DNA from 2 places in the Mesorhizobium sp. LEGMi-168a genome. Region 1 is predicted to be linked to the other one. Evidence: predicted binding sites of a transcription regulator. Region 1 holds the regulator's gene; the other holds the start of a gene.
The links. The regulator PhoB, encoded in region 1, activates phosphate uptake and scavenging genes when phosphate is short. The targets are predictions, from matches to a motif close to TGTCATNNANCTGTCAT.

Region 1 (15,684 bases):
CTGCCGCGGCCAACGCCGACTGGAGCTCGCAGCCGGGCTACGGCGTCATCCTGGCCAATCAGCCGGGCGCCGAATCCTGGCCGATGACGGCTGCGACGTGGATCCTCGTCTACAAGAAGCCCGACGATGCGGCGGCCACGACCGAAGCGCTCAAGTTCTTCGCCTGGTCCTACGCCAAGGGCGACGACATGGCCGGCGCGCTGGACTATGTTCCGATGCCCGACGCGGTCGTGAAGAGCGTCGAGGGGATGTGGGGCAAGGACATCGTCGACGCGAACGGCAAGCCGCTCTACTCCGGCATGTAATTCCTGCGGAATAAGGAGGGCGCCTCCGGCGCCCTCCTGTCGCTTTCGAAATGCGAGGGGCTAGATGACTGCCGTTTCCGAAGCCGTGACATCGTCCGCCATGCGGACCAGAGAAGCGACGGTGCGCCGCTTCGCCTTCACCGACATGGCCTTCCGGACGGCGACGCGCGCTTCCGCCATCCTCGTGCTGGTCCTGCTTGGTGGCGTCGCGATCTCGCTGATTGCCGGCTCGTGGGAGGCGCTGTCGAAGTTCGGCTTCTCCTTCCTGACCACCGAGGCCTGGAATCCGGTCACCGAGAATTTCGGCGCCCTGGCGCCGATCTACGGCACCATCGTCACCTCTGCCATCGCCATTCTTATCGCCGTGCCGATCGGTATCGGCATCGCCGTCTTCCTGACCGAGCTCTGCCCGCGCCCGCTCCGCCGCCCGATCGGCATCGCGGTCGAGCTGCTCGCCGGCATTCCCTCGATCATCTACGGCATCTGGGGCCTGTTCGTCTTCGCGCCCTTCCTGCAGACGACGGTGCAGCCCTTCATCATCAATCTTTTCCACGGCATACCGGGCCTCTCCAGCCTGTTTGCCGGTCCGCCCTACGGCATCGGCCTGCTGACCTCGTCGCTGATCCTTGCCATCATGGTGCTGCCCTTCATCACCTCGATCACCAAGGACGTGTTCGACACCGTGCCGGCGGTGCTGAAGGAATCGGCCTACGGCATCGGCTGCACGACCTGGGAAGTGACCCGGCGCGTGACCATCCCCTATACCCGCGTCGGCATCATGGGCGGCGTCATGCTCGGCCTCGGCCGCGCGCTCGGCGAGACGATGGCCGTCACCTTCGTCATCGGCAACGCGCATCGCATCAGCGCTTCCCTGTTTGCACCGGGCACGACGATCTCGGCGACCATCGCCAACGAATTCACCGAAGCCGACGGCGAGCTCTACACATCCTCGCTGGTGGCGCTCGGCCTGATCCTGTTCATCATCACTCTCATCATCCTCGCCATCGCGCGCTACATGCTGTTGCGCATCGATAGCCGGACCGGAGCCTGACCGATGTCGACAGCCGCATCGCTCCACCAAAGCCGCAAGCGCAAGAATGCCGTGATGATGGCGCTGTGCGTCATCGCGGCGGGCATCGGCCTTGCCTGGCTGGCGCTTATCCTTGGCGCGCTGATCTACAAAGGGCTCTCCGGCGTTTCCCTGGCCGTCTTTACCGAAATGACGCCGCCGCCCGGCGACGCCGGCGGTCTGCTCAACGCCATCTACGGCAGCATCGTGATGACCATCATCGGCATCATCGTCGGCACGCCGATCGGCGTGCTCGCCGGAACCTACATGGCCGAATACGGGCGCTTCTCGCGTCTGACCACGGTGGTGCGTTTCATCAACGACATCCTGCTGTCGGCGCCCTCGATCATCGTCGGCCTGTTCGTCTATGAGCTGATGGTGCGCCCGATGGGCCACTTCTCGGCGATCGCCGGCGCGGTTGCGCTGTCCATCCTGGTGATCCCCGTCGTGGTGCGCACCACCGAGGACATGCTCAACCTGGTGCCCAACGCGCTGCGCGAAGCCGGCACCGCCATCGGCGCGCCGCGCTGGGTGGTGATCCGCTCGGTCGCCTATCGCGCCGCACTGTCCGGCATCGTCACCGGCATATTGCTGGCGATCGCCCGCATTTCCGGCGAGACGGCGCCGCTGCTCTTCACCGCGCTCAACAACCAGTTCTGGTCGAGCAATCTCAACGCGCCGATGGCCAGCCTGCCGGTGACCATCTTCCAGTTTGCGCTCAGCCCCTATGAGGAATGGCAGCAGCTGGCCTGGACGGGCGCACTCATAATCACCCTGACGGTTCTCGGGCTGAGCGTCTTCGCCCGCAGCCTTACCGGACGCAGAGAGGACAGATGAAACCGATGTTGTCCACCGACCTGAACGTAGCCGACACTGCCGTCGAGAAGGCCAAGATCGAGGTCAAAAACCTCAACTTCTACTATGGCCAGTCGAAGGCGCTGAAGGACATCAACCTGTCGCTGCCCGAACGCAGCGTCACCGCCTTCATCGGGCCGTCGGGCTGCGGGAAGTCGACGCTGCTGCGCGTGCTGAACCGCATCTACGAGCTCTATCCGAAGCAGAGCGCCGAAGGCCAGGTGCTGCTCGACGGCAAGAACATCCTCGACCGCTCGCAGGACCTCAACCTGCTCAGGACCAAGATCGGCATGGTGTTCCAGAAGCCGACGCCGTTCCCGATGTCGATCTACGAGAACATCGCCTTCGGCGTCAGGCTGTATGAGAAGATCAGCAAGGCCGAGATGGACAACCGCGTCGAGCAGGCGCTGAAGCGCGCGGCGCTGTGGAACGAGGTCAAGGACAAGCTCAACGCCAGCGGCCAGAGCCTTTCGGGCGGCCAGCAGCAGCGGCTCTGCATCGCCCGCACCGTGGCGGTGAAGCCGGAGGTCATCCTGCTCGACGAGCCGGCCTCGGCGCTCGATCCGCTGTCGACCGCCAAGATCGAGGAACTGATCGACGAATTGCAGGCCGACTACACGATCGTGATCGTCACCCACAACATGCAGCAGGCGGCGCGCGTGTCGCGGCAGACGGCGTTCATGTATCTCGGCGAGCTGGTCGAGTTCGACCGAACCGAGAAGATCTTCACCTCGCCCCGCGAGAAGCGCACGCAGGACTACATCACCGGCCGCTTCGGCTGAGTTCACACGAGGACATCAATCATGGCCCATACGGTCGCTTCCTTCGACGAGGATCTCGGGCAGATCAGCCGGCTCATCCGTGATATGGGCGATCTCGCCGGCTCGATGGTCGGCGCCTCGACCAAGGCTCTGCTCAATTCCGACAATGCTTTGGCGCAGCGCGTCGTCTCCGACGACGCCATCATGGACGCGCGTCAGCGCGAGCTCGACGACCGCGCCATCACGCTGATCGCCAAGCGCCAGCCGATGGCCGACGACCTGCGCAGCGTGGTCGGCGCCATCCGCATGGCCGGCGACCTCGAGCGCATCGGCGACCTCGCCAAGAACATCGCCAAGCGCGTCGGCTCCGTCGGCGTCAGCGCCGCGCCGCGCGACCTATCGCACTCGATCGACGCGATGGCGCAGCTGGTGCTGATCCAGGTCCAGGGCGTGATCGAGGAGTACACGGCGGGCGACGCCACGGCGCTCGCCAAGCTCAGGAACGACGACGAGCGCGTCGACGTCAAATACACCTCCGTCTTCCGCGAGCTCCTGACTTACATGATGGAGGATCCGCGCAACATCACGGCTTGTACGCACCTCCTGTTCTGCGCCAAGAATCTGGAGCGCATCGGCGACCATGTGACCAACATCGCCGAGAACGCCTATTATGTGCTGACCGGCACCCAATTGCCCGCCAATCGTCCGAAGCAGGACGAGACGGCGATGTCGGCGCCGGCGGCGTGACAGCGAAGGTGCCTGCCAAATGATCGCCCCACGCATCATGGTGGTGGAGGACGAGGAGCCGCTGGGGGTGCTGCTCCGCTACAACCTCGAATCCGAGGGTTATCAGGTCGAGGTGGTGACCCGCGGCGACGAGGCCGAGATCCGCCTGCAGGAGAACGTGCCCGACCTTCTGGTGCTCGATTGGATGGTGCCGGCGGTTTCCGGCATCGAGCTTTGCCGGCGCCTCAGGATGCGGCCCGAGACCGAGCGGCTGCCGATCATCATGCTGACCGCGCGCGGCGAGGAAAGCGATCGCGTGCGCGGCCTCTCGACGGGCGCCGACGACTACCTGGTCAAGCCGTTCTCGACGCCGGAATTCATGGCCAGGGTCAAGGCGCTGTTGCGCCGCGCCAAGCCGGAGGTGCTGTCCAGCGTGCTCAAGGTCGGCGACATCGTGCTCGACCGCGAATCGCACCGCGTCTACCGCAAGAAGAGCGAGATCAGGCTCGGCCCGACCGAGTTCCGGCTGCTCGAATTCATGATGCGGCATCCCGGCCGGGTGTTCTCGCGCAGCCAGCTGCTCGACAATGTCTGGGGCGAGACGATCTATATCGACGAGCGCACGGTGGACGTGCATGTCGGACGCCTGCGCAAGGCGGTCAACAACGGCCGCATGCCGGACGTCATCCGCACGATACGCGGGGCGGGCTACGCGATCAGGGAAGACTGATCAGGCGACGTTCTTTCCGGTGCCGGTCCTCGCCTGCACGCCCGGCGCGAAAATCTCCTGGTCGACGAAGCTCAGCGCGCGCATGGCGCAGCCTTCGCGTATCAGCGGCAATTCGTTCGGCTCAGTGTCGAAGGAGATCGATTTTGAGTGCTGGCCGCCGGCGGTCTGGGCGATGGCTTCCCGCAACGCCGGCTCGATCAGGTCGAAAGCCGCGGCGCTGACGCCGACCATGGCGACCGGCGCCGGGTCGATCAGCGCGAACAGGCTGCCCAGCCCAAAGCCCAGCGCTTCGCCCGCCCGGCGATAGGCCTCGCGCTCCGGGCCGTCTTTTTCGCGCGCCTTCGCGGCAAGAGCCCGCATGTCGGCGTCGCCGACGTCGACCGGCTCGGCATCCTCGCTCATCTTCATGGCGCTGCGCCAGATGGCGTAGTTGCCGGCATAGGCCTCGACGCAGCCGCGGCGTCCGCAGCGGCAGAGCGCGCCGCCGGGACGGTGGATCATGTGGCCGAACTCGCCGCCGGAAGAGTGCGTGCCGGTGAACAGCTCGCCCTTCAGCACCAGCCCCATGCCGATGCCGTGCGAGAGCAGGATGGCGATGAAGTTGTCGCGGTAGCGGTCGGGGTCGCGCCATTGCAGCGCCACCGCCATCATGTTGCAGTCGTTCTCCATGGTGGCGGGAATGCCGAATTCATGCTCCAGGATGTCGGCGAAGGGAATGTCGGTCAGCGGCGTGATCGGCGACCACAGCATGGCGCGGGCGTGGGAATCGGTGATGCCCTGGATGCCCATGGCAATGCGGGCGACGCTGCCGACATCGAGATCCGGGTCCTCCAGCCGGCGCCGGACAATCGCCGTGCATTCGCCGATCAGCTCGTCGCGCGGCATGGTCAGCGTGTCGAGGCGCCGCTGCTCTTCGGCGATGACCTGACCGGCATAGTCGATGACGGCGACGGAGAGGAAATTCAGCGACAGTACCACCGTCACCACCGCGGCCGCTTCGGGGTTGAGGGCGAGGCCGACTTGTGGCCGGCCGCGCTTCAGCGACGTGGTCTCGCTCGGCTTGCTCTCGGCCAGGATGCCTTCCTGGATCAGGTCGGCAGAGATCGCCGAAATCGTCGAGTGGCTGAGCCCGGTGGTCGCGGCGATTTCCGTGCGCGACGGCTGGTCGGCCCGGCGCACGGCCGAGAGCACCATGGCGCGGTTGCGCCGGCGCAGGTCGTCGTGGCGGATTCCGACCGACATCGTTTTCCTTCCTCCCGGGCGTCGCGGCCTTCTCATCATGCCATGGGCCGTCGCCGACGTGCTAGGGATACTGGCAGAAGCTGCCGGGGCTGTCATTATTTATTGCGGAGCTCGAAAAAAAGTTTGCGACACCTCAAAAACCATCAGAATCGCAGTTGACAGCGCTTCGACGTTGCATCAGTGTTTTTTCGAGGCTCGAAAAAAAGCCTCTGTGTGCGGCCTTCGGGCCAGTCTGGGTCGCGCCGCAATGGCGCAGGGAGGAAATCATGAAGAGATTCGCAACCGCCATCCTGGCGGGTGTCGCCATGTCGCTGACGCTGGCGTCGGTCGCAGAGGCAAAGGACAAGGTGATCGGCGTTTCGTGGTCGAATTTCCAGGAAGAACGCTGGAAGACCGACGAGGCGGCGATGAAGAAGGCCATCGAGGCCGCCGGGGACAAGTACATCTCCGCCGACGCGCAGTCCAATCCGGGCAAGCAGCTGACCGACGTCGAGAGCCTGATCTCGCAGGGCGCCAACGCGCTGATCATCCTGGCGCAGGACGCCTCGGCGATTGGGCCGGCAGTTCAGAAGGCGCTGGACGAAGGCATTCCGGTCGTCGGCTACGACCGCCTGATCGAGAACAAGGACGTGTTCTACCTGACCTTCGACAACAAGGAAGTCGGCCGCATGCAGGCCCGCGAGGTGTTCAAGGCCAAGCCCGAAGGCAACTACGTCTTCATCAAGGGCTCGGGCGCCGATCCGAATGCCGATTTCCTGTTCTCGGGCTCGATGGAAGTGCTGAAGGAGGCCATCGACAGCGGCAAGGTCAAGAATGTCGGCGAGGCCTATACCGATGGCTGGCTGCCTGCCAACGCGCAGAAGAACATGGAGCAGTTCCTGACCGCCAACGACAACAAGGTCGATGCGGTCGTAGCGGCCAATGACGGCACCGCCGGCGGCGTCGTCGCGGCGCTGACGGCGCAAGGCCTGGCCGGCACCGTTCCGGTCTCCGGCCAGGACGGCGACCATGCCGCGCTCAACCGCATCGCGCTCGGCACGCAGACGGTGTCGGTGTGGAAGGATGCGCGCGAGCTCGGCAAGAACGCCGCCGAGATCGCCTCGCAGCTCGCCGACGGCAAGAAGATGACCGATATCGCCGGCGTCAAGGACTTCACGACGCCTGGCGGCAACACCGTCAAGTCGCTGTTCCTGACCCCGGTCGCGATCACCAAGGACAATCTCAACCTCGTCATCGATGCCGGCTGGATCAAGAAGGACGAGGTCTGCGCCGGCGTTGCCGCCGGCAGTGTCGCGGTCTGCAATTAAGCCGACCGACGCCTGTCCAAATCCTGACGCCGCGGCCCAAGGGCCGCGGCGTTTCTCAAAAAGGTTTCCCGCTGCGCATAAACCGGGAAAGTCGTTGGAGCAGCTCATCGTCCGGCAGGATCGTCGAACAGCTGCAGCCGCTTGTTTTCACGCAATTCCGGACGGGCTACACACTTTCCCTGGAATTGCTCTAGCATCGTGGTCCGGCATCCGCGCCAGACGGCAAGCCGGTGGGAGGAGATCATGACCGATACGACCTCTGATACGCCGGCCAACCCGGCCGCGGATCGCGCGCGTGCCTCCGAACTCAGCGCCGTCGGGCGCTTCCTCAAGGCGACCGAACTCGACACGCGCATGCTCGGCATGGTCGGCGCGCTTTTGATCATCTGGATCGGCCTGCACGTCATCTCGAGCCTGCGGCTCGGCGTCAATCCGCTCGATTTCGACAGCCGCACGTTCCTTACCCCGCGCAATCTGTGGAACCTCTCGGTGCAGACCTCGGCCGTGGCGATCATGGCCTCCGGCATGGTGCTGGTCATCGTCATGCGCAACATCGACCTCTCCGTCGGCTCGGCCGAGGGGCTGATCGGCATGGTGATGGGTTTCGCCCAGGTGCATTTCCTGGTGCGCATGGTCGGGCTCGAGCTCGGCAATCCGTGGATCTGGGTGCTGGCGCTGGCCATCGGCCTGGCGCTCGGGTTGCTGATCGGCGCCTTCCAGGGCTTCGTCATCGCCTATCTCGAAGTGCCGGCTTTCATCGTAACGCTGGGTGGCTTGCTGGTCTGGCGCGGCGCTGCCTGGTGGGTCACCAGCGGCCAGACGGTGGCGCCGCTCGACGCTACCTTCCAGCTCATGGGCGGCGGACCGGCCGGCTCGATCGGCGCCAGATGGAGCTGGGTCGTCGGCATCGTCGCCTGCGTGGCGGTGGTGTTTGCGCTGTTCAACGGCCGGGTGCAGCGCAAGCGCTTCCGTTTCCCGTTGCGTCCGATCTGGGCCGAGACGCTGCTCGGCGCGGTCACCTGTGCGGTCATCATGGGCGCGGTGTGGCTGGCCAATTCCTATCCCTGGCCGGTCGGCATCGTGAACCGATACGCCACCGCCAACAACATCACCGTTCCCGAAGGCGGCCTGTTCATCGCCCATGGCATCGCCATTCCCGTGCTGATGGCGGTCGCGGTCGGCCTGATCATGACCTTCATCACCAAGCGCACCCGCTTCGGCCGCTATGTCTTTGCCATCGGCGGCAATCCGGAGGCGGCGAACCTTGCCGGCATCAACACGCGCTGGATCACCATGAAGGTGTTCATGATCATGGGCGTGCTGGCGACGATCGCCGCCGCCATCTCGTCGGCGCGGCAGAATTCATCGACCAACGCGCTCGGCACGCTGGACGAGCTCCTGGTGATAGCCGCGGCGGTGATCGGCGGCACTTCGCTTGCCGGCGGTTCGGGAACCGTGCTTGGTGCCATGCTTGGCGCGCTTTTGATGCAGTCGCTGCAGTCCGGCATGGTGCTGCTCGGCGTCGACTCGCCGCTGCAGAGCATCGTTGTCGGCGCGGTGCTGGTCATCGCCGTCTGGCTCGACACCATTTACCGCAAGCGCGTCTGATCAGGCAGGGAGGAGAAGGATCATGGCTGAGAAAACCGCTCCCGCGGACGTCCCGCTGGTCGACATGCGCAACATCTCGATCGCCTTCGGCGGCATCCGCGCCGTCGACGACGCATCCATCGATCTCTTCCCCGGCGAGGTGGTGGCGCTGCTTGGCCACAACGGCGCCGGCAAGTCGACGCTGATCAAGATCCTGTCCGGCGCCTACAAGCGCGATGCCGGGCAGATCTTCGTCACGGGCGAGGAAGCATCGATCGCCAATCCGCGCGACGCCAAGAAATACGGCATCGAGACGATCTACCAGACGCTGGCGCTTGCCGACAATGTCGACGCCGCCGCCAATCTTTTCCTCGGCCGCGAGCTGATGACCGCCTGGGGCACGCTTGACGACGTCGCCATGGAGGCCGAGGCGCGCAAGGTGATGGGCCGGCTCAATCCGCGCTTCCAGCGCTTCAAGGAGCCGGTGATCAAGCTGTCCGGCGGGCAAAGGCAGTCGGTGGCGATCGCCCGCGCGATCCTGTTCAACGCCCGCATCCTGATCATGGACGAACCGACCGCGGCCCTCGGTCCCCAGGAGACGGCCCAGGTCGGCGAGCTGGTGCGGCAGCTCAAGGCCGACGGCATCGGCATCTTCCTGATCAGCCACGACATCCACGACGTGTTCGAGCTGGCCGACCGGGTCTGCGTGATGAAGAATGGCCAAGTGGTGGGCACCGCCCGCACCGGCGACGTGACGCAGGACGAGGTGCTCGGCATGATCATTTTGGGCAAGTGCCCGCCGGGCGCGATTCCGGGCCCGGGAGCGCTGAAGATCGCGGCGTAAGGCAATAAGTTAGTTGGCTAATTTACGATTAGGTGATGTGCCAGTGGCCGTGATGGATTGGCCTCGCCATTGTGTTGGCACGGAGACTTGCCCATAAAGGTGGTCAACCATCGATGGGCCGCCTCCTGCGTTGAAAAAGCTCTTTCCGATCGTCGCATTCATCGCCGTCTCGCTGATCAGCCTGACGATGGCGGGGTTCGCCTATTTCGCGACCCAGGAAGCGGCGCGCATCAAGTTCGAGGGAACGGCCGACGATGCGCTCAACCGCATCGAGAGCCGCATCGACCTGCATCTGTCGCTGTTGCGCTCGACGCAGGCGCTGTTCGATGCCCGCAACGGCGACATCACGCGCGGCGAGTTCAACGCCTTCTTCACCGCGCTCGATATCGACGACAATTTCGCCGGTCTGCGCGGCATCGGCTTCCTGAGGCTGGCCAAGACCGGCGACGAGGCGGCGGTCGAGCGCGACATCCTGCACGATCACGGCTCGGCGCATCCGATCTACCCGGCCACGACCGAGCAGCCGTGGCGCACGCCCATCGTGCTTTTCGAGCCGCTCGATACGTCCAACCAGTCGATCATCGGCTTCGACATGTTCAGCGAGCCGGTACGGCGGACGGCGATCGAGAAGGCCATGGCGGACGACCAGCAGCATGCCAGTGGCCTTGCCCAGCTCGGCCTGGGCGCCGAGGTGACGCAGACCTTCCCCGGATTCCTGGTTTTCGTGCGGCTGAACGTGGAAACGGCCCCGGACGTCATCAATGCCAGCCGCTCCTCGACCGCAGGCTTTCTCTATGCCGCCTTCCGCGCGCGCGATTTGTTCCAGGTAGCGCTCAGCAAGGCACCGCTGCTGCCGGTCAATGTCGAGATCTATGACGGCAAGCCGGGTGCCGACAATCTGCTGTTCCGCTCGGAGGCGCCGCCTGCCGATTCCCTGGGCTCGAAGCTTGTGGCGCGCCGGGATATCGTCGTGGCCGGCCGACCCTGGACTGTTCTGTTTCGGCCGACCAGCGCTTTTTCGCTGCCTTCCTCGCGCGCCATTCCGGTGATGCTCGGGCTGTTCGGCCTGCTGCTTGCCGGGGCGATCGCCCTGGTGGCCCGTTATCAGGAGCGCGCCTATGAGGCGAAGTCGCTGCTGCATGAAGCGACGGAGAAGAGCCTGCTGGAAAAGGACCTGATCCTGCAGGAGATGAAGCACCGCATCAAGAATTCGATCACAAGGGTGCTGGCGATCGCGCGCCAGACGGCCGCCCAGGCCACCGACGTGAAGGAGTTCTCGGCATCTTTCTCGGCGAGGCTGCAGGCGATGGCGGCTTCACAGGACATGCTGACACGCTCGCGCTGGCAGAAGGCGGACCTTGGCGATCTCCTGCGCACCGAACTCGGGCAGGTGTTCGGCAAGGCGCTTCCTGACGGCATATTGTCGGGGCCGGAGGTGCTGCTCGACGAGACGACCACGCAGGCGCTCGGCCTGACCTTCCACGAGCTTGCCACCAATGCGCTGAAATATGGCGAGGCCGGCAGTTCGGCCAATGCTCTCAAGGGAGACTGGGCGCTGAAAGTCGGCTGGATGGTGGAGGGACGCGGCCGTGAGCGGACGCTGGTGCTCACCTGGCGCGAGACAGGGCAGGAAAGACTGGAAGCACCGGAAAAAACCGGCTTCGGCACCAAACTGATCGATCTCAATGTCACACGCGAATTGCGCGGCACGATCAAGCGCGATTTCCAGGCCGACGGCCTGAAGGTGGAAATAAGGATTCCGCTGACAGGGTGAACGGATCGAAGTCGTTTAGGGTGTGTTGATATTCAGGTGATGCCGGCCTGCGAATGGCGGCTCCCTGCGCTTCCGGTGCTCACGTACTTTAAGTACGCTCCGCTCCGGTTCTCGGAACCCACCATTCTCGACTCGGCCTGACCTGAATCTCAACACACCCTAGAGCGGTTCACCGTTTCACGGAAACGCCGAGCTGCTCTAACTATTTGTTTTTACGCAATTCCGGACGGAAGGCTACGGCGAAGGCACCGAGCCTAACCGTTACACACTTTTCCTGGAATTGCTCTAAAGCGCGTCGCGTTGAAACGGATTCAGGCGACGCGCTTTAAGTCTTTGTTTTGATGCATGTCGTTGCCCCAGAACCGCTGCACACTTCTGGGCGACATGCATTAGCGAGCGACCGGCCGTTCAAACACAAGAAATGGAGGCCGGCGGGCCGGCCTCCAGATCGACATTCTCACCAGACTGCGCAATTCCGGACGGAAAAACCGTTACGCACTTTTCCTGGAATTGCTCTGTCGGGGGATTAGTTGCAGCGGGCGGTGTAGATCCGACCGCGATGATCACGATACTGGCAATAGCCATTGCGCAGGTTGCGGACCAGCAGGCCGGATCCGGCGCCGACAGCCGCACCGATCAGCGCGCCCTTGCCGCCGCCGACCAAGCCGCCCACACCGGCGCCGATCAGGCCGCCGCCGACCACATCCTGCTCGGTCGTGGTGCAGCCGCTGACAGCGACCACGGCAACCATGGCAATGATCATCTTCCGCATAAAATTGCTCCTCACTTTTGTCCTCACTTTCGGCAGTGCCGTCCGCCATTTAGCACGAAAAAACGGGCTTTGCCTGCCAGATCTTATTGTTGCTGAAGAGAGTCTTTTTCGGGGCGCGCGCCGTTCGAGGCGACAAGCATACCGGAGACCTCGAGCGAGGCGTCGAGCGAGCCGTCGGGACGGACGTTCCAGACGATCTGGTCGTAATCGTCCTCCAGCGCCGGATCGACGACAAGGCACTCGCCGACGACGTGCCGGGCCTGGCCCCGGAGGTCGCCCAGCGCAAAGGGCCGTTCGGCGGTGCAAGCCTCAAAGGTTTCGAAGACGCTGACCGGCACCGACAGTTCGCGGCATTCGGTCATGGTGTCCGAGCAGCCGATGACGAGGAGCAATGCGGCGATGTGTTCCACGGCGAACCCTCTCGCCGCAAAGAACGATTCTCGCGGCTCAAAAGTTCCTGCCGCCAGTGTCTGCGCGATGCCGCGAGCCCTTGGCGACCATACGCTTGCTCTTGATGAGGATACCCGGCGGGTCAGGTCAACCGCCACGCCGCCGTCAGCATCGGAGCGGTTCAGCTTTTCGTCGAATCGCTGATCCGCTCCAGGCATTTGTTTTTCCGCAATTGCGGGCGGAAAACCGCTTCGCACTTTTTCTGGAATTGCTTCAGGGCAGCCAGGAGCGCAACGGCGCCGAGGCGAAGCGACAGATGGGCGGAGCGAGGCGAAGGCGGCGCCTCGGCATCCTGGAAGCCGCTCATCGAGATGCGCGCGGCCTGCTCCAACCTGTTGATGTCGGCAACCATCATTTCAGTCCTCCCGAATCGCGTGCCAAATCGTGTGACTGGGCGCGGCTGGGCGTTCCGGCGCGCCTTCGCCGGGAACACAGAATCGGACTTTATGGTGAACAGCCGGTTAAGGGCCTTGCCGGCGAATGTCCGTGGCCCGAGGCGTGGCGGTCATTCCATCTCGAAATTGCCGCGCGGGATCGTGAGGCGATATTCGAGACGACCCCCGTCGATCTCGAGGTTGGCGGAGCCGTTCAGCGACGTCGGCACGACGCGTTCCAGAGCGACGCTGCCAAAGCGCTTTTCGTTGCGCCGGCCGGCGCCGATCCTCTCCGTCCAAACCAGCAAAAGGCCGGGCGAGGCCCCGCTGTCGGGTGCGATCCTGGCGCTTACCTCGACATGGCCGTCAGGCCGCGACAGGGCGCCATAACTTACCGAATTCACCGCGAGCTCATGCATGGCCAGGCCGACATGCAGGGCGGCGTTTGGGTTGAGGTAAGGGTTTTCGCCATCGAAACGCAAACTGCGGCGCGGGTCGGCGCTATAGCGGCCGACCTGGCCAGATACGAGCTCTTGAAGCGCTGCGCCCCGCCAGTTGGAGGACGTCACCAGATCCTGGGACGAGGCGAGCGACTGAATGCGGCCGCGAAAGCGCGTCAGGAAGTCGCCAATCGTCTCAGAGTAGCGCCCCGTCTGGGTGGCGATGCTCTGGATGATGGCCAAAAGGTTCTTCGAGCGATGGCTGACCTCCCGCAGCAGCGTCTTCAGCGTCTGTTCGCGGCGTTTCTGCTCCGTCGTCTCGACCATGGTGGTGACGACGCCCTGGACCTCACCGGTATCGCTATGATCGGCATCGACCCAAATCTGGAACCAGCGCACGCCGTCACTCCCGGGAATGCCGAGCTCGAGACGGTCCGCGTTACCGGTTTCAACCGCCCTGCGTTTGGCTGCGCTTATGCGCTCGGCTTGCGCGGGGGAGAGCAAATCCTTGCCGTCGGCCGTCTCGGCTGCCCAGGGCACGCGCATGTTGCGGGCCCAGACGGTTTTCATTTCCCGATCCTGATAGAGAACCGAAATTCCGGCATTGTGAAGCGCATGGAGCAAAGCGCGTCCAAGCTGCATCCCGCTCTCCGCCGGATGCATAGCGATCACCTCGTCGCCGCGCTTGTCCGTATCGTCCTTCTCTGATGCCTTGGAACGCATCCAATACTTCCCCGCATCCAGGCTGACCGGCTTACGACAGACGGCTGCTTCGGCCTTGACGTGCCGAGGCTGCACGCAGCCTCAAAAACGGTCCGCCGGACGACGTCCTTAGGGGGACACCGCCCGGCGGTGGCTGGAAACCGTTTGAGGGGTGCGGCTTCCAGTGTTCGGTGCGCCCCGTCCGTCAGGTTCTCCTGACGAGGCCGGCGATGAGCGAAATCACCAGGAAGGCAAGGAAGATGAAGAACAATATCTGCGCGATGCCAGCCGATGTGCCGGCAATGCCGCCGAACCCAAGCGCGCCGGCGATGATCGCAACCACAAGAAAAACGAGCGCCCAGTACAGCATGATACGTCTCCTTCTAACGTCCTGAAAAACGTGGCTGGATGCCGTTTGTTCCACCATTTGCGGAAAAAGACGATCCCCCTGAAGCGCTTTCACGGATCGAGCTCGGCACGGCTCCATGCCGGGCGGAGCCTCGCATGAAACCTCGGTCGTCGGACATTGGTGCGGTCAGGCCGCGGCCTTTGCCTGGCGGTCGAAGAAGAGCGCCTGGCTGATCAGAGCCTTGACCATATCGGGATTGAACGGCTTGGTCACCAGAAACGCCGGTTCCGGGCGCTCGCCGGTCAGCAGGCGTTCGGGGAAGGCGGTGATGAAGATCACCGGCACCGGCGTCGAGGACAGGATCTCGTTCACGGCCTCGATGCCCGAGCTGCCGTCGGCGAGCTGGATGTCGGCCAGGACCATTTTCGGACGTGTCTTGCCGAACATGGCCACCGCTTCGGCGTGGGTGCGCGCGGTGCCGACAACGCGGTGGCCAAGGCTTTCGACCATCTCTTCGATGTCCATGGCAATCAGCGGCTCGTCCTCGATGATCAGCACATCGGTCGCGACCTGACGGGAAATCTCGCTGCTTGCCTGGGCAAGCAATTCGGAGAATTCCTGTTCGTCGGCATCGAGGATTTCCGCCGCCTCGTCCTCGCTGAAGCCTTCCACGGCGACCAGCAGGAACGCCTGCCGCGGCCGCGGCGCGATCGCATTCAGATTGGCGGCTGCCCGCTGTTCCCAAGCGGTCTGCGCATTCTCTTGCGGCACGCGGATGGCAATCGAGGTGAAGAGTCTGGCAAAAACCTTGTACAATGCGATCCGGTCGCTCGATGCCTTGGGGAAGACTTCGGTGTCGGCGATGATGGCCTCCAGCATGGCGGCGACCAACGCGTCACCGCTTTCCTGCGATCCCGAGACGGCGCGCGAGAAACGGCGAAGGAACGGCAGGTGAGGAGCGATGGTTGCGGATAGACTCATATCTGACGTCTCCCTCAGATGACGTTGTTTCATTCCACAGGCCAAACGGGTTGCAAACCCCGATAAACCAACGTCGGCTTTCTGAAAAAGTTCCGCCGCGCATGGAACTAAATTAGGAAATGGGCGTTTCGCGACTTCGGGATGGGCAACCAGACGAGGGGCCGCTTGGGTTGTGATCTGTGGTTTAGAGCGGTTCGAGTGCTGGAACTAGGGCAAGTATGAAAGAAATGTCAAAGAATTCAACGACTGGCGCCGCGGCCAGGCACCGGAATGGGGGTGGCAATCCGCTCGGACCGAACTCCGAAATCGCCCGCAAACTCAAACAATATTACGACGAGCTGGTCTCCGATCAGGTGCCGGATCGATTCGCTCAGTTGCTCAGCCAACTGGAAAAGGCCGAACCCGCCGAGAAAAAG
Region 2 (15,684 bases), on a different contig from region 1:
AGGTGAAGTTGATCATCACGGAGAAGGTGCCGGCGATCGCGGCGCCGATGCCGACGAAGACGAACACTTTCACCCGCACAAGCTTGACGTCGATGCCCATCTGCTTGGCGCTGTCCGGATTGTCGCCGACCACCTTGACCTGCGCGCCGAAGCGGTGGCGGTTGTAGAGCAGCGCCGAGAAGATGACGAAGGCGATGGCCCAGAAGATCTGCACCGGGATGCCCCAGATCTGGCTGGAGAAGATCGCGTAAGCCGAGCTGTCGGCAAGGCTGGTCAGCGCCGTCGACTTGCCCTCGTTGATGATCTGGATCAGCCCGCGCAGCAGGAAATTCATGCCGAGCGTGGCGATCAGCGACGACAGGCCGCCATAGACCACCAGCGAGCCGACGAGGAAACCGAGCAGCGTGCCGGTGACGAGAGCCGCCGCGATGCCGAGGAACGGATCGTAGCCGGCCTGCACGACCAGCGCGAAAACCCAGGAAGCAAAACCCATCGTCGCCGGGAACGACAGGTCGATCTCGCCGCAGGTGACGACGAAGACCAGCGGCACCACCACGAACAGCGCCACGGGAAGCGTGGTGAGCACGGAGCTGTAGAGATACCAGGTGGTGAAGACGGTCGGATTGGCGATCATGAACACCGCCATCATAACGATGAACACGGCGAGCGTGCCAAGCGAGGCGCGGTTGTCGAGAATGAAGCCGCGCAGCCAGTTGTCGGAGGGATGGCGCCATTCCTTGGCCGCCTGGCCGCTTGCCCTTCCGAGTGGAGTTTGCAGATCGGGTTCCATGGCTTTGCTCATCACGCTCTCTGCTCCGCTCCGCCAGTCTCGTGCAGCCCCGGCAGGCCGCCAGGGTGTGCTACGTCTTCCATGAAGTTGATGAGGTCCTCTGCCGACTTGACCTCGCTGCGGTCGGCGGTCAGCGCCACCTTGCCGCGGTCGAGCACCACGAAACGGTCGGCGATGTCGAAGACATGGTGGATGTTGTGGCCGATGAACAGGATCGAGCGGCCGCTCGCCCGCACTTGGCGCACGAAATGGAACACCTTGGCGGTTTCGGTCAGCGACAGCGCTGTCGTCGGCTCGTCGAGGATGATCAGCTCCGCCTGCTTGTAGATGGCGCGCGCGATCGCCACGCCCTGGCGTTCGCCGCCCGAAAGCTGGCCGACGATCGAGTGCGGCGTGAACACTTTCGAGGTGAAGCCGATCTCGCGCATCAGCCGGCTCGCCTCCTCGATCTCTTTGTTGACCTTGAGCCAGCCGAGGAAGCCGGTGAGCTCGCGGCCCATGAAGATGTTGCGCACGATCGTCTGCTGCACGGCAAGAGCCCGGTCCTGGAACACCGTCTCGATGCCGGCGTCGCGCGAGCGCGCGGCGCTCCATCCGGTGACCGGCTTGCCGCGCACCAGGATCTCGCCGCTGGTCGGCTTGACCACGCCGGACAGGATCTTGATCAGCGTCGACTTGCCGGCGCCGTTGTCGCCGATCAGGCCGACCACCTCGCCGCGATCGACGCTGAGATTGACCCCGCCCAGCGCATAGACCTGGCCATAGGATTTCTTGATGTCGCGCAATTCGATGATGCGTTCGGCCATGGCAATCCTCGCTCGAGTGTCGCTTGCCGGCCTTTCGCCGGCGGTCCAGCCGGCCGGGTCGAGCCCGGCCGGCTGCCTGGGAGGTCAGCGCAGCGCCTGCTTGGCGAGCTCTGAGACGACCTGGTAATTCTCCGGCGTGACGAAGCCGGCGCCGGTGTCGACATTCATCGGCGCCAGCCCGAGCACCACCTGCTGGCAGAGGCTGAGGATCGGCAGGTAGCCCTGCAGGAACGGCTGCTGGTCGGCCGTGAGCTGCACCCAGCCGCCCTTGAAGCCTTCGACGATCTGCGGGCTGGTGTCGAAGCCGAAGTTGAAGATGTCGCCGGGCTTGCGTCCCGCCGCCTGCATGTAGGTGGCGACGTTGCCGAGCATCTGTCCGCCCGGGTAGCCGACCGCCTTGACGTCGGGATGGTTGAGCAGCGCCGCGGTGATCACCGGAATGGCGAGGTTGGGATCGGAAGCCCACTCGCCGCTCGGCGGTGAGGAAAGCTGGATCACCTCGACGCCCGCGTCCTTCAAGGCCGCGACCGTGCCGCGCTCGCGGGCACCGCGGTTCTCGTTCTCGAACGGGCCGATCATGATCGCCTTGTCGCCGGCCTTGAGCTTGCCGAGCTTGAACGCCTCGGCGCCGAGCGCGCGACCCTGCTGCTCCTGCTGCGCGCCGACATAGCCGCCGCCGAACGCCGCGACCACCTTCGGCACCGGCACGTTCTGGTACATCATCTGGATGCCGTCCTTATGCGCCTGCGCGGCCAGCGGCATGATCGCCGCGTCGCCCGGATGGCCCATCATGGCGATGCCCTGCGGCTTGACGGCGACCGCTTCGCGCAATTGCTGCACCATCTTCTCGACGTCCCACTGGGAGAAGATATAGTCGACCTTCGGCCCGAGATCGGCCGCCGCCTGCTTGGCGCCATTGTAGACGATGGTGCCGAAGGCGTCGCCCTCGGCGCCGCCGACGAAGAAGCGGATGTGGACGTCCTTGCACCATTGGGCGTCGAGCGCCTGCGCCGGCAAGGTGGAGATCGAGGCGCAGAGCGCCGTGGCAGCCGCCACGACGGTCGAGCGCAGAACAGTCCTTCTGGTCGTGATGCTCATGCACGTTCCTCCCTTTTGACCCCTCGCAACGGAGGGTTTTCGAATTGATCTGTGTCCTCGATCGGCCGGCTCCTCCTGCCGGCCGGTTCCTCACATCGGGTTCGGCAGGTAGCTGGCGCCTCCCCTGCACTGCTTCAGATAATCCAGCGCCCGCTTTTGCCCGGTGATCTCGAGGTCGCCGCGATAGACCGGGTCGTGCCAGCCTTCGATGTCGATGGCGCCGTGATAGCCGGCCAGCCGCAATTCGCCGATCACGCGCGTCCAGTCGCTGTCGCCGAAGCCCGGTGTGCGCATCTGCACGAATGGCAGGCGACCGAACACGCCGTGCTCGCGGATCACGTCCCAGCGCACCGTCGCGTCCTTGCCGTGAACATGGAAGATGCGCGGCGCCCATTTGCGGATCTGCGGGATCGGGTCGATCAGATAGACGAGCTGGTGGCAGGGCTCCCATTCCAGCCCGAGATTGTCGTTCGGCAACTCGTTGAACATCAGCTCCCAGGCATCGGGATTGTGGGCTATGTTCCAGTCGCCGCTCGCCCAGTTGCCGTCCATGGCGCAATTCTCGAAGGCGATGCGCACGCCGTTGTCGGCGGCGCGCTTGGCGAGCGCGCCCCAGACCTCGCGGAAGCGCGGCAGGCTGTCGGTCAGCGGCTTGCCGCGCAGGCGGCCGGTGAAGCCGCTGACAATCGAAGCGCCGAACAGATGCGCATGGTCGATGACGGTCTCCCAGGCCGCGAGCACACCGCGATCGACATCGCCGCTTTCCAGCGGATTGCCGAACACGCCGATCGACGACACGGTGACGTCGGCATCGCCGATCGCCTCGCGGATTTCGCCGGCGAGCCGCAGCAGATCCTTGCCGCCCAGCGTCTGCCAGAAGAAGGGCTGGATGCTCTCGAAGCCAAGCGGCAGGATCTGCCTGACGTAGGCCGCCGGGTCGTCGAGATTGGCCCGCACCATGGTGCCGATCCTGATGTCGAGAAGCGGATTTGGCATCATTGTGCTTCCTTGGCGATTGCTACGCGCCGTCCGGTCTCCGCGCTTTCGATGGCGCCGAAGACCATGGCCAGGCTTTTGATGTTGTCGGCGCCGCGCGTCTCCGGCTCGGTCCCGGTCTCGATCGCGCGCATGAAGTCCTGGATGATGCCGCGATGGCCGCCGACCCGGTCGGCGGGATCGAGCGGCGGCACTTCGATCGGCCCGGTCTTGTCGATCAGGCCTTCGCGGCCCGGCGCGACCACCTCCGCCTTCAGCGCGTCATGACCATCCCAGATGAGGCTGCCGCGCTCGGCGACGATCCGCCATGCGCTTTCCCAACTGGTGCGGAAGCCGTCGGCGCACCAGGAACCGGCATAGGTGAAGACCTTGCCGCCGCCGAAATCGAAAACGGCGCTGGCCGACGATCCCTGACGGTACCACGAGTTGGCCGGTTCCCATTCCTGGCAATAGACGCTGGCCGGCTCGCCGCCGACCATGTAGCGGGCGGCATCGAATGTGTGGATCGCCATGTCGAGCAGCAGGACATGCGCCATCTCCTCGCGAAAGCCGCCGAAATGCGGCGCGACGAAGAAGTCGGCATGGATGCTGGTCGCGGCGCCGATGGCGCCGGAGTCGAGGAAGCGCCTGATGCGCCTGACGTTGGCGACATAGCGGCGGTTCTGGACGACGGCATGGATGCGGCCGGCGCGGCGCGCCGCTTCGACGATGGCGCGCGCGTTCTCAGGACTGTCGGCCAGCGGCTTCTCGGTCAGCAGGTGGCAATTGTGGGCGAAGGCTGAAAGCGCCACCTCGCGGCGCGCCGCCGGGACCACGACATCGAACACGGCGTCGGGCCTGGTCTGGTCGAGAGCGGCATCGAGGCTGGTGCCGATGATAGCGTCGGCGAGCTCGTATTCGCGCGCCCTCGCCTGCGCCCGCTCGGCATCGAGGTCGACAAGGCCGGCAATCTCCAGCCCATCGATCTGCCTTACGGCATCGAGCCAGTGCTTGCTCATGGCTCCGCACCCGACCAGGACGACCTTCATCATCCAGCGCTCCTCCCGTCGGCCCCCTCCAGACCGAATGTCACGGCATCCACGGCAGGACCGTAAACGTTTTTCCGTAAACGTTTACGACAACACACCCGATGGCGTAGAATGTCAATCACCCGCTCGCGAAAATCGTCATCAAATGCCTTGGCCTGAGTAGCGGCCGGTGCTAGCGAAGACAGGGGGAGAACCGGCCTTGGCGTCCAGCATCCACGATCTCGCGCGTCACCTGAACATCTCGATCGGCACCGTATCGCGTGCGCTGAACGGCCGTGCCGACGTCAACGCCGAGACGCGCCAGCGCGTGCTCGACGCGGCCAGGAAGCTGAACTATTCGCCCAACCAGTCCGGCCGCAGCCTGCGGCAGGGCGCCACCCGTTCGATCGCCTTCATGCTGCAGCCGCATCCCGGCGACCAGCAATATGGCGAGCCCTTCTTCATCCCGTTCCTGACCGGCTTGCAGGAGAGGCTCGCCGAAAGCGACCTCGACCTGATCGTGGTGATGGGCGCGCCGGGCGACTACCAGCAGGAGCGCCTGCGCCGCGTCGTCGAGACGCGCCGGGCCGACGCGGTCGTGCTGGCCTGGACGCGACGCGAGGACGAGCGCATCGACTATCTCACCGAAGCGGGCTTCCCCTTCGCCACGCTCGGCCGCAGCCGCTCGGGCGGCAAGTCCTACCCTTCCCTCGATCTCGATTTCGAGAAGGCAGGCGCCGACGCGGTCGACCGCTTGGTCTCGCGCGGCCACCGCCGCATCGCCGCCATCCGGCCGTCGCTCGATCTCAATTTCGGCCACCTGTTCATGACCGGCTACCGCAAGGCGCTGCGCCGGCATGGCATCGAGGTCGACCCCGGACTGATCGCGGAAGGCTTCATCAACGAGGCGGGCGGCTACCAGGTGACGCCGCGCGTGATGCTCTCCAAGGACAGGCCGACGGCCATCATCTTCAACAATGACGCCATGGCGCTCGGCGGCTGCAAGGCGCTGGCCGAGATGGGCATCAGGCCCGGCCACGATATCGCGGTGATCGTCATCGTCGACACCCCGCTCTGCCGCTATTTCTCGCCGGCGCTGACTGGCTTCCGCCCGGCGCTGGAGCCGATGGGTCGCCGGCTGGCCGAGATGCTGCTGGCCTCGCTCCCGGCCCATGCCGGTCCAGATGGGCCGCGGATCATGCGCGAAGTCTGGCCGCTGGAGCTGATCGCAAGGGAGAGTGATTGAGCGCGCCTGTCCTTCTCCCCTTGTGGGAGAAGGTGGCCTCGCGAAGCGAGGTCGGATGAGGGGTGCTGGACGGATCGCTGCACTGAAGGACTAAGCACTTATAATCCTTTGATTTTCTTGCGCCTCATTTCTTCCATCACCCCTCATCCGTCTCGGCGCTGACGCGCCGATCCACCTTCTCCCACAAGGGGAGAAGGGGAAGTGCACTCTACCTGTCACGCAACCATCACGTTCAGGTTCTAGACCGCTCGGACGGAGAGGGCCTGGCGGATCATCGGTGCCGGTACCCTCCAGGCTTTGGCCGATCTGCTCGTCAAGAAGGGGATATCCATGAAACATCTGAACCGAACCGTCGCGCTCGGCGCGGCACTTGCCCTGTTCACCGCGCTCACTCCGGCGCTCGCCGACGGCGTCGCCTATGTCAACAAGGGGCTTGTCGGCGTCGGCCGCATTCCGGCCAGCCAGAAGGATAAGTTCGGCGAGACCTTCGGTTCGGGCTCCGGCATGGCGATCGACACCAAGGGCTGGGCGCGTGACGGCGCCGACTACAAGGGTTCGCTCTGGCTGCTGCCGGACCGCGGCTACAATGTCGCCGGCACCACCGACTACCGGCCGCGCCTCAACACCATCTCGGTCGAGCTGACCCCGACCGCTCCGGGCGCCGCACCCGCCGCCGGACAGGAACAGTCGGGCGTCAAGGCGACGCTCGCCGACACCATGCTCTTGACCGACGACAAGGGCGCTGACGTCACCGGCCTCGATCCGCTGAACGGCGTGCGCCCCGCCGCCGGTGACATGCCGATCCTGCCGCAGGCCGACAACGGCAAGCTCGCGCTGGACGACGAGGCGATCGTGCGCCTGCCCGATGGCACCATGTTCATCTCGGACGAATATGGCCCGAACATCTACCGCTTTTCGGCCGACGGCCGCCTGATGTCGGCGACCCAGCCGCCGGCGGCCCTGGTGCCGATGCGGCACGGCAAGCCGAACTTCGCTTCCGACAATCCCGGCCCGGGTGCGGCCGAGCCCGATCCGAAGGATCCCGAGACCGGCCGCCAGAACAACCAGGGCCTCGAAGGCACGTCGATGACGCCGGACGGCAAGTTCCTGATCGCCGTGCTGCAGTCGGCCCCCCGCCAGGATGGCGGCGATTCCGGCTCGACCCGGCAGAACACCCGTGCGCTCGTCTATGACGCGTCCGACCTCGCCCACCTGAAGCTCGCGCACGAATATGTCGTGCCGCTGCCCGTGTTCAAGGACGCCAAGGGCAAGACCAAGGTGGCCGCGCAGAGCGAGATCGTGGCGCTGTCCGACAAGAGCTTCCTGATGCTGGCGCGCGACAGCGGCAACGGCCAGGGCGTCAAGGGTGACGAGGCGCTCTATCGCAAGATCGAGATCGTCGACCTCACCGCCGCGACCGATATCGCCAACGGCCCGTTCGACGCCGCCGACAAGCCGGTCGCGCCGAAGGGCGTGCTCGACCCGTCGGTGACGCCGGCCAAGCTCACCGCGTTCATCGACATCAACGACAAGGGCGAGCTCGGCCGCTTCGGCCTGCACAATGGCGCGCCGAACGACAGGAACAACCTCTCGGAGAAGTGGGAGGCTATGTCGCTGGTCAGCGTGCTCGATCCAAAACTGCCCGACGACTATTTCCTGTTCGTCGCCAACGACAACGATTTTCTCACCCAGGACGGCTTCCAGGTCGGCGCGCCTTACAAGGCCGAGGACGGCGCCGATGTCGACACCACCTTCCTCGTCTATCAGGTCACCCTGCCCGGCCTCTCGGGAACAACTGTCGCCGGCCAGTAAGCGGTGACGGGCGACTGTCCGTCATCGGTCTGATCCCGGAAGGGATGCATCACCATCAGGCCTGCGATAGCATCGCGGGCCTGATTCATTTTCGGTGCCCGCCATGGATGACGAGAAGCCCGCTCGCGGACGCACCCGCGACCTGACCAGCGGCCCCATTCCGCGCACGCTGCTTTTGTTCGCCCTGCCGGTGCTGGGCTCCAACGTGCTGCAGTCGCTCAACGGCTCGATCAACGCGGTCTGGGTCGGCCGTTTCCTCGGCGAGGCGGCGCTGACGGCGACCTCCAACGCCAACCTGGTGCTGTTCCTGATCCTCGGCACGGTGTTCGGCATCGGCATGGCGGCAACCATCCTGGTCGCGCAGTCCGTCGGCGCCCGCGACCTGCCGGAGGCGCGGCGCATCGTCGGCACCAGCGCCACCTTCTTCTTCCTGGTTTCCGTGCTGTTCGCTGTCTGCGGCTGGGTCTGGGTCGACGCCATCCTCACCGGGCTCGGCACGCCGGCGGACGCCTTGCCGCTGGCGCGCGCCTATCTGCGCATCATCTTCGTCGCCGTGCCGATGATGAACCTGTTGTCCTTCGTCATGACGGTGCTGCGCGGCGCCGGCGATTCACGCACGCCGTTCTTTTTCATGGCGTTGGCGGTCGTGCTCGATGTCGTGTTGAACCCGCTCTTGATCCGCGGCATCGGCCCCTTCCCCGAGCTCGGCATCGCCGGCTCGGCCACCTCGACGCTTGTAGGCCAGACGGTCAGCGTGATCGCCATCCTGATCGTGCTCTATGCGCGCAAGCACCCGCTGCGGCTGGCAGGCAGCGATCTCACTTTGCTCAGGCCCGATCCGTCGCTTTTGCGCATCGTCGTCTTCAAGGGCATCCCGATGGGCCTGCAGATGATCGTCATCTCGGCCGCGGCGCTGACCGTGATGGGGATCGTCAACTCCTACGGCTCGCAGGTCGCCGCCGCCTACGGCATCGCGGCGCAGCTCTGGACCTACATCCAGATGCCGGCCTTGGCCATCGGCGCCGCCGTCTCCTCGATGGCGGCGCAGAATGTCGGCGCCGGACGCTGGGACCGCATCGGCAAGGTCGCCGCTTCGGGCGTGGGCTTCAACCTCATGCTTACCGGCGCGCTGGTGGCGCTGATTTTCCTCTTCGACCGCCCGGTGCTCGGCCTTTTCTTGAGCGGCGACAGCACGGCGATCGACATTGCCGCCCACATCAACAAGGTGGCGTCCTGGTCCTTCATCCTGTTCGGCGTCACCATCGTGCTCTTCGCCACGGTGCGCGCCACCGGAGCAGTCATGCCGCCGCTGGTCATCCTGATCATCTCGGTGCTGCTCGTGCGCACCGGCTTTGCCTATTCCATGCGAAGCGTGATCGGCCAGGAGGCGCTGTGGTGGTGTTTCCCGGCAGGCTCGATCGCCTCGCTGGTGCTTGCCGCCGCCTACTATCGCTTCGGCCGCTGGCGGACCATGCATATGATCGAGGGCCGCCCGGCCGCGGGCGAGCCGCCGGACACCGGCCTCGGCGTGCCGCGCCAGCGCGCGCAGCTCCTGCCGGAGACGCCGACCAGCTGACGGCGAGGCCGTCCGCCGATCGAGATCACCGCGCGTAGCGCGCGCCGAACCCCAGCGCCACCAACGAGAAGATCGTGATCATGCCGGCGAAGGCGAGGCTTGCGACGGTCGCATTCGTCCAGCTCGACAGCACGCCGATGCCGATGACCGGCAGCGCATTGCCGCAGAAGCAGCAGACGAAGAAGGCCGAGACCACTTCGGCGCGGCGCCTCGCGGGCGCGATCTGGTTCACCACCTGCAGGCCGCCGCGATAGCCGAGCGCCGCGGCCACGCCGCAGAGCGCGGTGGCCACGATCATGATCGCCATCGAAGCAAAGACCTGTGCCGCGACGACCACCGCCACCGTCGGGATCATCAGGACAAGTGCCGCCAGCATGACGGTGCGGCTGGCAAGACGCGCCGTTGCCAGGATCGTCGCGGCGGTCACCGCCGACAATTCGAAGAACAGCGCGCCGGCTTCAGCGTGATTGGTGACATGCAGCTGCTGCGCCAGAATGCTCGGCGCCAGCGCCGCATAGAAGCCGACGAGAGCCATTGCGCCGAATCCGGTGACCGCGGGCGCGACGAACCGCGCGCGGATGCTGTCGGGAACCGAAAGCCGCGGCCGCATCGGCACGTCGGAAAGCCGTCCCGGCTCGGACACCGTCTCGCGCGTACGCCAGATCAGCAGCGTGACCAGCGCCAGCAGGGCGAGATAGACGGCGAATGTCAGCCTGAGCGGCCAAGGCGCATATTCGGCGAGCAGTCCCGAGACCAGCGCACCGAGGCCGAGACCAACGAAGTTGGTGCTGGTGGCGACGATGGCGGCGCGCGACTTGTCCTCGCTTTCGATCAGCTCGGCAAGCCAGGCCGTGCCGGTCCCCGCGCCGATGCCGATGCCGAGCCCGCTCAGGATGCGGGCGATGTCGAGCCACGCCAGGTTTTCGGCGAAGAGGAAAAACAGCGCGCTGACCACGGCGACGGCCATCGCCGTCATTGCCGCCGGACGGCGGCCGATGACGTCCGACAATCGGCCGAAGAACAGCAGCGCCGCCAGGTTGCCGACCACATAGACGGCATAGACCAGCGTCAGCGTCACCTGCGAGAAGCCGAAGGCTTGCTTGTAGATCACGTAGAGCGGTGTCAAAGCCGTGCTGCCGGCAAAGAGCGCCGCAATCATGGCGGCAACCGCTGCCATGGCGACGCCGCCGCCGAGTTCATTGTCGCGCGTCATGATCCGAGCGTAGCTGGTCATGGAGACCTCCGCTGGTTGTAGGCCCAACGGCTATGTAGTGGCGCTGTTCCGCATTCCGAACGCCCTCCTGACAATCCTGGCAGTATGGTCTTGCGCGAGATCCTTGCGTAACGTCTGTCGGCCGACGAAGGAGGAACCATGGGCAAGGGACGGGTCGAAGCATTCACCGATGGCGTCGTCGCCATCATCATCACCATCATGGTGCTGGAGCTGAAAGTGCCGCACGGCGAGGATCTGGCCGCGCTGGCGCCGCTTTGGCCGATTTTCTTCAGCTACGTGCTGTCCTTCGTCAATGTCGGCATTTACTGGAACAACCTGCACAACATGTTCCACACCGTGCAGCGCGTGGACGGCCGGGTCTTGTGGGCGAACCTCAACCTTCTTTTCTGGCTGTCGCTGATGCCGGTGACCACGGCCTTCATGGGCGAAAATCATTTCGCCCCGGTGCCGGTCGCCGTCTATGGTGTCGATCTGGCACTCTGCGCCGTTGCCTACAACATCCTGGTCATCAAGCTGCGCCATCTGCACGGCGCCGAGACGACCTTTGCCCGGGCCGTGGGCCAGGATCGCAAGGGCAAGATTTCGCTGGCCCTCTATCTGGCCGGAATAGCGCTGACCTTCGTCAGTCAATGGATCGGCGTGGCCATCTACGTGCTGGTGGCGACCATCTGGTTCGCGCCAGACAAGCGTTTCGAACGTCTGATCGAAAAATAGCGTCCTACTGCCGCATCGCCTTCAGCTTCTCGGCAACGGAAGCGGCCAGGTCGGCATAGCGCTCCTCCAGCCGCTCGGCCGCCTTGATGACGGGAAAATCGTGGCCGAACTTCTCCAGCGCCAGACGCAGCTTCTCGGCGAAGTCAGCCTGTTTCTCCAGCGCGGCGAACAGTGTCTTGATCTGCGCCTCGCTGATATCGGGATTGGCGAGCATTTTCGGCACCTCGCGGCCCATCTGGTCGCCGGTGGCGGTCTGCTCCTTCAGGATGCCGATCCAATCGGTCAAAACCGAACTCCTTTTCTGAGCAGCATGCGCGGCGCGAGCTATCGCGGTCAACCCGTTGCCACCATTGCGGTCAACCCGTTGCCGCCATCGCGGTCGACCCGTTGCCGCCATCGCGGTCGACCATTGCGGCGATCGAGGCTTGTCTCGGCCTCGACCGGCGTTAAGTTCGGCTCGACCCCCGAACAAGGACATCGACCATGACCAGCGACGCCGAAATCCAGACCGCCCTCCCCGCTTTCGCCTCCGGCAATGTCGCCGTCATCACCGGTGGCGCCAGCGGCATCGGCCTTGCCGCCGCCAAGCGGTTCGCGGCCATCGGCATGAAGACCGTGATTGCCGATATCGGTGGCGTGCGCCTCGACCAGGCGCGGCAGGCGGTCGCCGCCATTGCCGGGGACGATGCCGTTCTCCCGATCCCCACCGACGTCTCCAAGCTCGATGAGGTCGACCGGCTAGCGGAACTCACCCATGGCGCATTCGGCGCGGTCTCGGTGCTGATGAACAATGCCGGCGTCGGCTACAATCCGGGCAAGCCGTGGGAAAACCGTGATGCCTGGAAGCGGCTGCTGGACGTCAATTTCTGGGGCGTCGTGCATGGCGTCGAGGCCTTCGCGCCGCGCATGCTGGCCGCGGGCGGGCCCGGCCTGATCATCAATACCGGCTCCAAGCAAGGCATCACCACGCCGCCCGGCAATCTCGCCTACAACGTCTCCAAGGCCGGCGTGAAGACATTCACCGAGGGGCTGGCGCATGCGCTACGCAACGAGCCTGGCGCAAAGGTCTCGGCCCATCTGCTCATTCCTGGCTTCACCTATACCGGCCTGACCGAGGGCGCGACGGAAAAGCCGGCCGGCGCCTGGACGGGCGAGCAGGTGATCGATTTCATGCTGGCTTCGCTCAAGCACGGCGACTTCTACATCCTGTGCCCGGACAACGAGGTCGCGCGGCCGATGGACGAAAAGCGCATGGCCTGGGCGATCGGCGACATCATCGAAAACCGCCCCGCCCTGTCCCGCTGGCATCCGGACCACAAGGACGCGTTCGCGGCCTTCATGAACCGCTGACAGGCCGTTCAAGCTGCTTTCGTCTTGGAGTCGTGCTTTCCCGCCACGGCCTTCTTGGCAGCGGTCTCGGCAATCTTGCGGTCGTGCCGTTTTGCCGCCGCTTCACATTTGGCGCGAATCTCCTCGACCTCGGATTCGGTCAGATGCTCGATGCCGATAAACTGACTGTGGCCGCGGCTGACGCGGATCAACTCGTCGAGCTTGGTCTGAATAGCGGCGCCATCCCGATTCTGCGTGTTCTGGATGAGGAACACCATCAGGAAGGTGACGATGGTGGTGCCGGTGTTGATGACCAACTGCCACGTATCCGAGAAACCGAAAAACGGACCGGTCACCACCCAGACCAGCACGATCAGCACGCAGATGGCGAAGGTCGGCGGCATGCCGGCCAGGTGAGCCACCCGACTGGCAACGCTGGTGAAAAGTTTCTCGATCATCGATCCCTCGACGAGCCGCCATCGCGCGGCATTTCGAGAGAAACAAGGCGCCAGCCTTTCCGGTTCCCGCCGATCGAATTTTCCGCTTGCACATGCTTGCAATCGAATACACGCGACAGGCGTAGGGTCGCGAAAAAACACCTTATTCGTTTGTTGCCATAGTGCTGGTGCAGGTCAAAAAGCCTGCTCCTTCCGCTTCACGGCGGTTTACCTCCAGCCCCTTCCGCTGCGCCACCCCCGCATGGCGGAAGGGGCACCGTCTCTTGAACTGGGTTTGCCTTTCCGTAGCAGTCTTTTCGACGGCTGCCTCAGGACGTTTCGTTTTCCCAGCGATCGAGGAAGGCCTCGATCGGCAACGACTGCATGTCCGGGACCGCCCTGGCGAGTTTCTCCGGCGCCCAGTCCCACCAGGCAAGGCCTTCGATGCGCGCCGCCGTGGCGGCGGCGAACCGCAGCCGCAGCGGTTTCGCCGGAACGCCGGCAACGATTGCGTAAGGCGGCACGTCATGCGTCACCACCGCATTGGCGCCGATGACGGCGCCGTTGCCGATCGTAACCCCTGGCATGACGACGGCGCCGTGGCCGATCCAGACATCGTGCCCGATGCTGACCTGCTTTGCCTGCCGCCGCTCGCGAAATGCCGCGTCGACGCCAAGCCAGCGGAAATACTCGTTCGGCCGGTAGCTGACCTTGTGCTGGGTCAACCGCTCGATCGGATGCTCGAGCGCGTTGATGCGGCTGTTGGCGGCAATCGAGCAGAACTTGCCGATCGTCGTATAGATCGCCTCCGAATGCCGCTCGAAATAGGAGAAGTCGCCGACCGTCACGTCGCGCAGGATCACCCGCTCGCCGATCGAGGCATAGCGGCCGAGCTTGCACCCCTTCAGCTCCGCCGTCGGATGGATGCGCGGCTCCGGATCTTTCAGCACGAGGTGTTCAGGGCGGTCCATGGCGCGGCTTTACGCCGGGCGCGACCGCCCCGCAAGCCATCGCCCTTGCAAGGGCGTGACCAATCCAGGTCGCGACTGTCCCCAATGCCTACTGCGGCTTGCCCTTCGTCCACACGATGTTCTGGCCATAGAGCGGCACGGTGGTGACCGACATCTTCGCCGAGCCGTTCTGCACCTGGCGCGAATGCGAGAGGTAGATCAGCGTCTCGTTCTTCTTGTCGTAGATGCGGTTCACCACCTGCTTCTTCCAGATCAGGCTGAGGCCCTGCTTGAACACCTCTTCGCCGCCCTCGCTCATGTCGATGTCGCCGATTGTGATCGGGCCTGTTTGGCGGCAGGAGATCGAGGAATCCGACGGATCCTCGAACCAATTGCCCTTGTGCAGCCGGTCGATGATGCTGCGATCGAAATAGGCGACATGGCAGGTGACGCCGTCGACTTTCGGATCCTTGATCGCGTCGACCATGATGTCGTTTCCGACCCAGTCGACGCCGACCTTGCCGACCTCGTCGGCAGCCGCGGTACCGGCGCTGAGCGCAAGACATGCGGCGAATAAGCCGATCATTTTTCGCAAGGAGGCCTCCTCGAGTTCGTTTTAGCCGATGTCAGGTGGGATAAGACCATGGCATTTGCAAGCCGCTCGACGACGGTGAGGCCACGAGGCTCCGGCCCCCGCTGACGGCCGGCGGGTCATGATGGTTGCGGCAACGCGACATCTTTGCGCACGCGCCGCCGAACCGTTAAGACTGTCGCCAAAACGTGGTTCGTGCCCAACCCGGCGCGCCACGACGATCGACGGATAGTTTCTGATGATGCGCTCAATTCTGGTCGGCATTCTCGTCCTGATGGCGGCGGGCATAGGCTGGCTCACCTTTGACTGGTACCGCGGCCACTATGGCGGCGAGCCCTATGGCGCTCCGTTCACGCTGATCGACCAGAAAAAAGCGCCGATCACCGAGGCTGCGTTCCGAGGTCATCCAAGCGTCGTCTTCTTCGGCTTCACCCATTGCCCGGAAGTCTGCCCGACCACGCTGTTCGAAATGGCCGGCTGGCTGAAGACGATGGGCGACAGCGGCAAGAACCTCAACGCCTACTTCGTCACGGTGGACCCTGAGCGCGACACGCCGGAGATCATCAATTCCTATGTCAGCAATTTCTCCGATCGCATCACCGGCATCACCGGCGATCCGGACAAGGTCCATGCCATGGCCAAAGCCTTCGGCATCTACTGGAAAAAGGTCGACACCGGCGACGGCGACTACACGATGGACCACACGGCCTCGGTGCTGCTGCTCAACGCCAAGGGCGAGTTTGCCGGCACCATCGCCTATGGCGAAAGCGCCGACACCGCCATTGCCAAGCTGAAGCGGCTGGCGGCGGGCGGCCAAGCATGATCCCGAACCGAAGGTCAGCGTAGCAAGAAGTGGGAACCGGTTCTCGGAAATGATCATGCTTGAACAAGAGTCGCCCTGATGGCGCAGACCAGGCTCCATTTCATCGCGACCAAGATCGAGGCCGACCGCATCTTCGCGGCGCTCGATGCCGCCTTCGAGGACGAAGGCCTGCCGCTTGCCGTACTGGAAGTCGACGAGGCCAACGACATCCACGAAGTCTCGCTCTATGCCGATGGCGACGTCGATGCAGTCGAAGCCCGGATCAACGACATCC

Region 2: a site for PhoB is predicted at 6,157-6,173, ahead of AC4FWB_RS17510 (esterase-like activity of phytase family protein). Genes of this name have one in related genera too.

Annotation. Positions count from the first base shown of each region.
Region 1 covers NZ_JBZEGV010000019.1:68,791-84,474, forward strand. Annotated here, with positions in the region: gene pstS (phosphate ABC transporter substrate-binding protein PstS) at 1-305, shown strand, start outside; gene pstC (phosphate ABC transporter permease subunit PstC) at 370-1,356, shown strand; gene pstA (phosphate ABC transporter permease PstA) at 1,360-2,211, shown strand; gene pstB (phosphate ABC transporter ATP-binding protein PstB) at 2,208-3,011, shown strand; gene phoU (phosphate signaling complex protein PhoU) at 3,030-3,737, shown strand; gene phoB (phosphate regulon transcriptional regulator PhoB) at 3,757-4,446, shown strand; gene AC4FWB_RS22810 (ROK family transcriptional regulator) at 4,447-5,688, opposite strand; gene xylF (D-xylose ABC transporter substrate-binding protein) at 5,955-6,995, shown strand; gene AC4FWB_RS22820 (sugar ABC transporter permease) at 7,239-8,603, shown strand; gene AC4FWB_RS22825 (ATP-binding cassette domain-containing protein) at 8,626-9,426, shown strand; gene AC4FWB_RS22830 (CHASE domain-containing protein) at 9,557-11,200, shown strand; gene AC4FWB_RS22835 (YMGG-like glycine zipper-containing protein) at 11,727-11,972, opposite strand; gene AC4FWB_RS22840 (hypothetical protein) at 12,056-12,382, opposite strand; gene AC4FWB_RS22845 (hypothetical protein) at 12,544-12,777, opposite strand; gene AC4FWB_RS22850 (sensor histidine kinase) at 12,928-13,959, opposite strand; gene AC4FWB_RS22855 (DUF1328 domain-containing protein) at 14,144-14,308, opposite strand; gene AC4FWB_RS22860 (response regulator) at 14,474-15,268, opposite strand; gene AC4FWB_RS22865 (NepR family anti-sigma factor) at 15,487-15,684, shown strand, end outside.
Region 2 covers NZ_JBZEGV010000012.1:82,405-98,088, reverse strand. Annotated here, with positions in the region: gene AC4FWB_RS17540 (ABC transporter permease) at 1-802, opposite strand, end outside; gene AC4FWB_RS17535 (ATP-binding cassette domain-containing protein) at 802-1,596, opposite strand; gene AC4FWB_RS17530 (substrate-binding domain-containing protein) at 1,681-2,694, opposite strand; gene AC4FWB_RS17525 (sugar phosphate isomerase/epimerase family protein) at 2,785-3,693, opposite strand; gene AC4FWB_RS17520 (Gfo/Idh/MocA family protein) at 3,690-4,721, opposite strand; gene AC4FWB_RS17515 (LacI family DNA-binding transcriptional regulator) at 4,918-5,943, shown strand; gene AC4FWB_RS17510 (esterase-like activity of phytase family protein) at 6,274-7,755, shown strand; gene AC4FWB_RS17505 (MATE family efflux transporter) at 7,859-9,331, shown strand; gene AC4FWB_RS17500 (MFS transporter) at 9,357-10,565, opposite strand; gene AC4FWB_RS17495 (TMEM175 family protein) at 10,704-11,279, shown strand; gene AC4FWB_RS17490 (hypothetical protein) at 11,284-11,565, opposite strand; gene AC4FWB_RS17485 (SDR family NAD(P)-dependent oxidoreductase) at 11,763-12,629, shown strand; gene AC4FWB_RS17480 (low affinity iron permease family protein) at 12,638-13,066, opposite strand; gene AC4FWB_RS17475 (DapH/DapD/GlmU-related protein) at 13,375-14,016, opposite strand; gene AC4FWB_RS17470 (CreA family protein) at 14,105-14,581, opposite strand; gene AC4FWB_RS17465 (SCO family protein) at 14,826-15,410, shown strand; gene AC4FWB_RS17460 (50S ribosomal protein L11 methyltransferase) at 15,489-15,684, shown strand, end outside.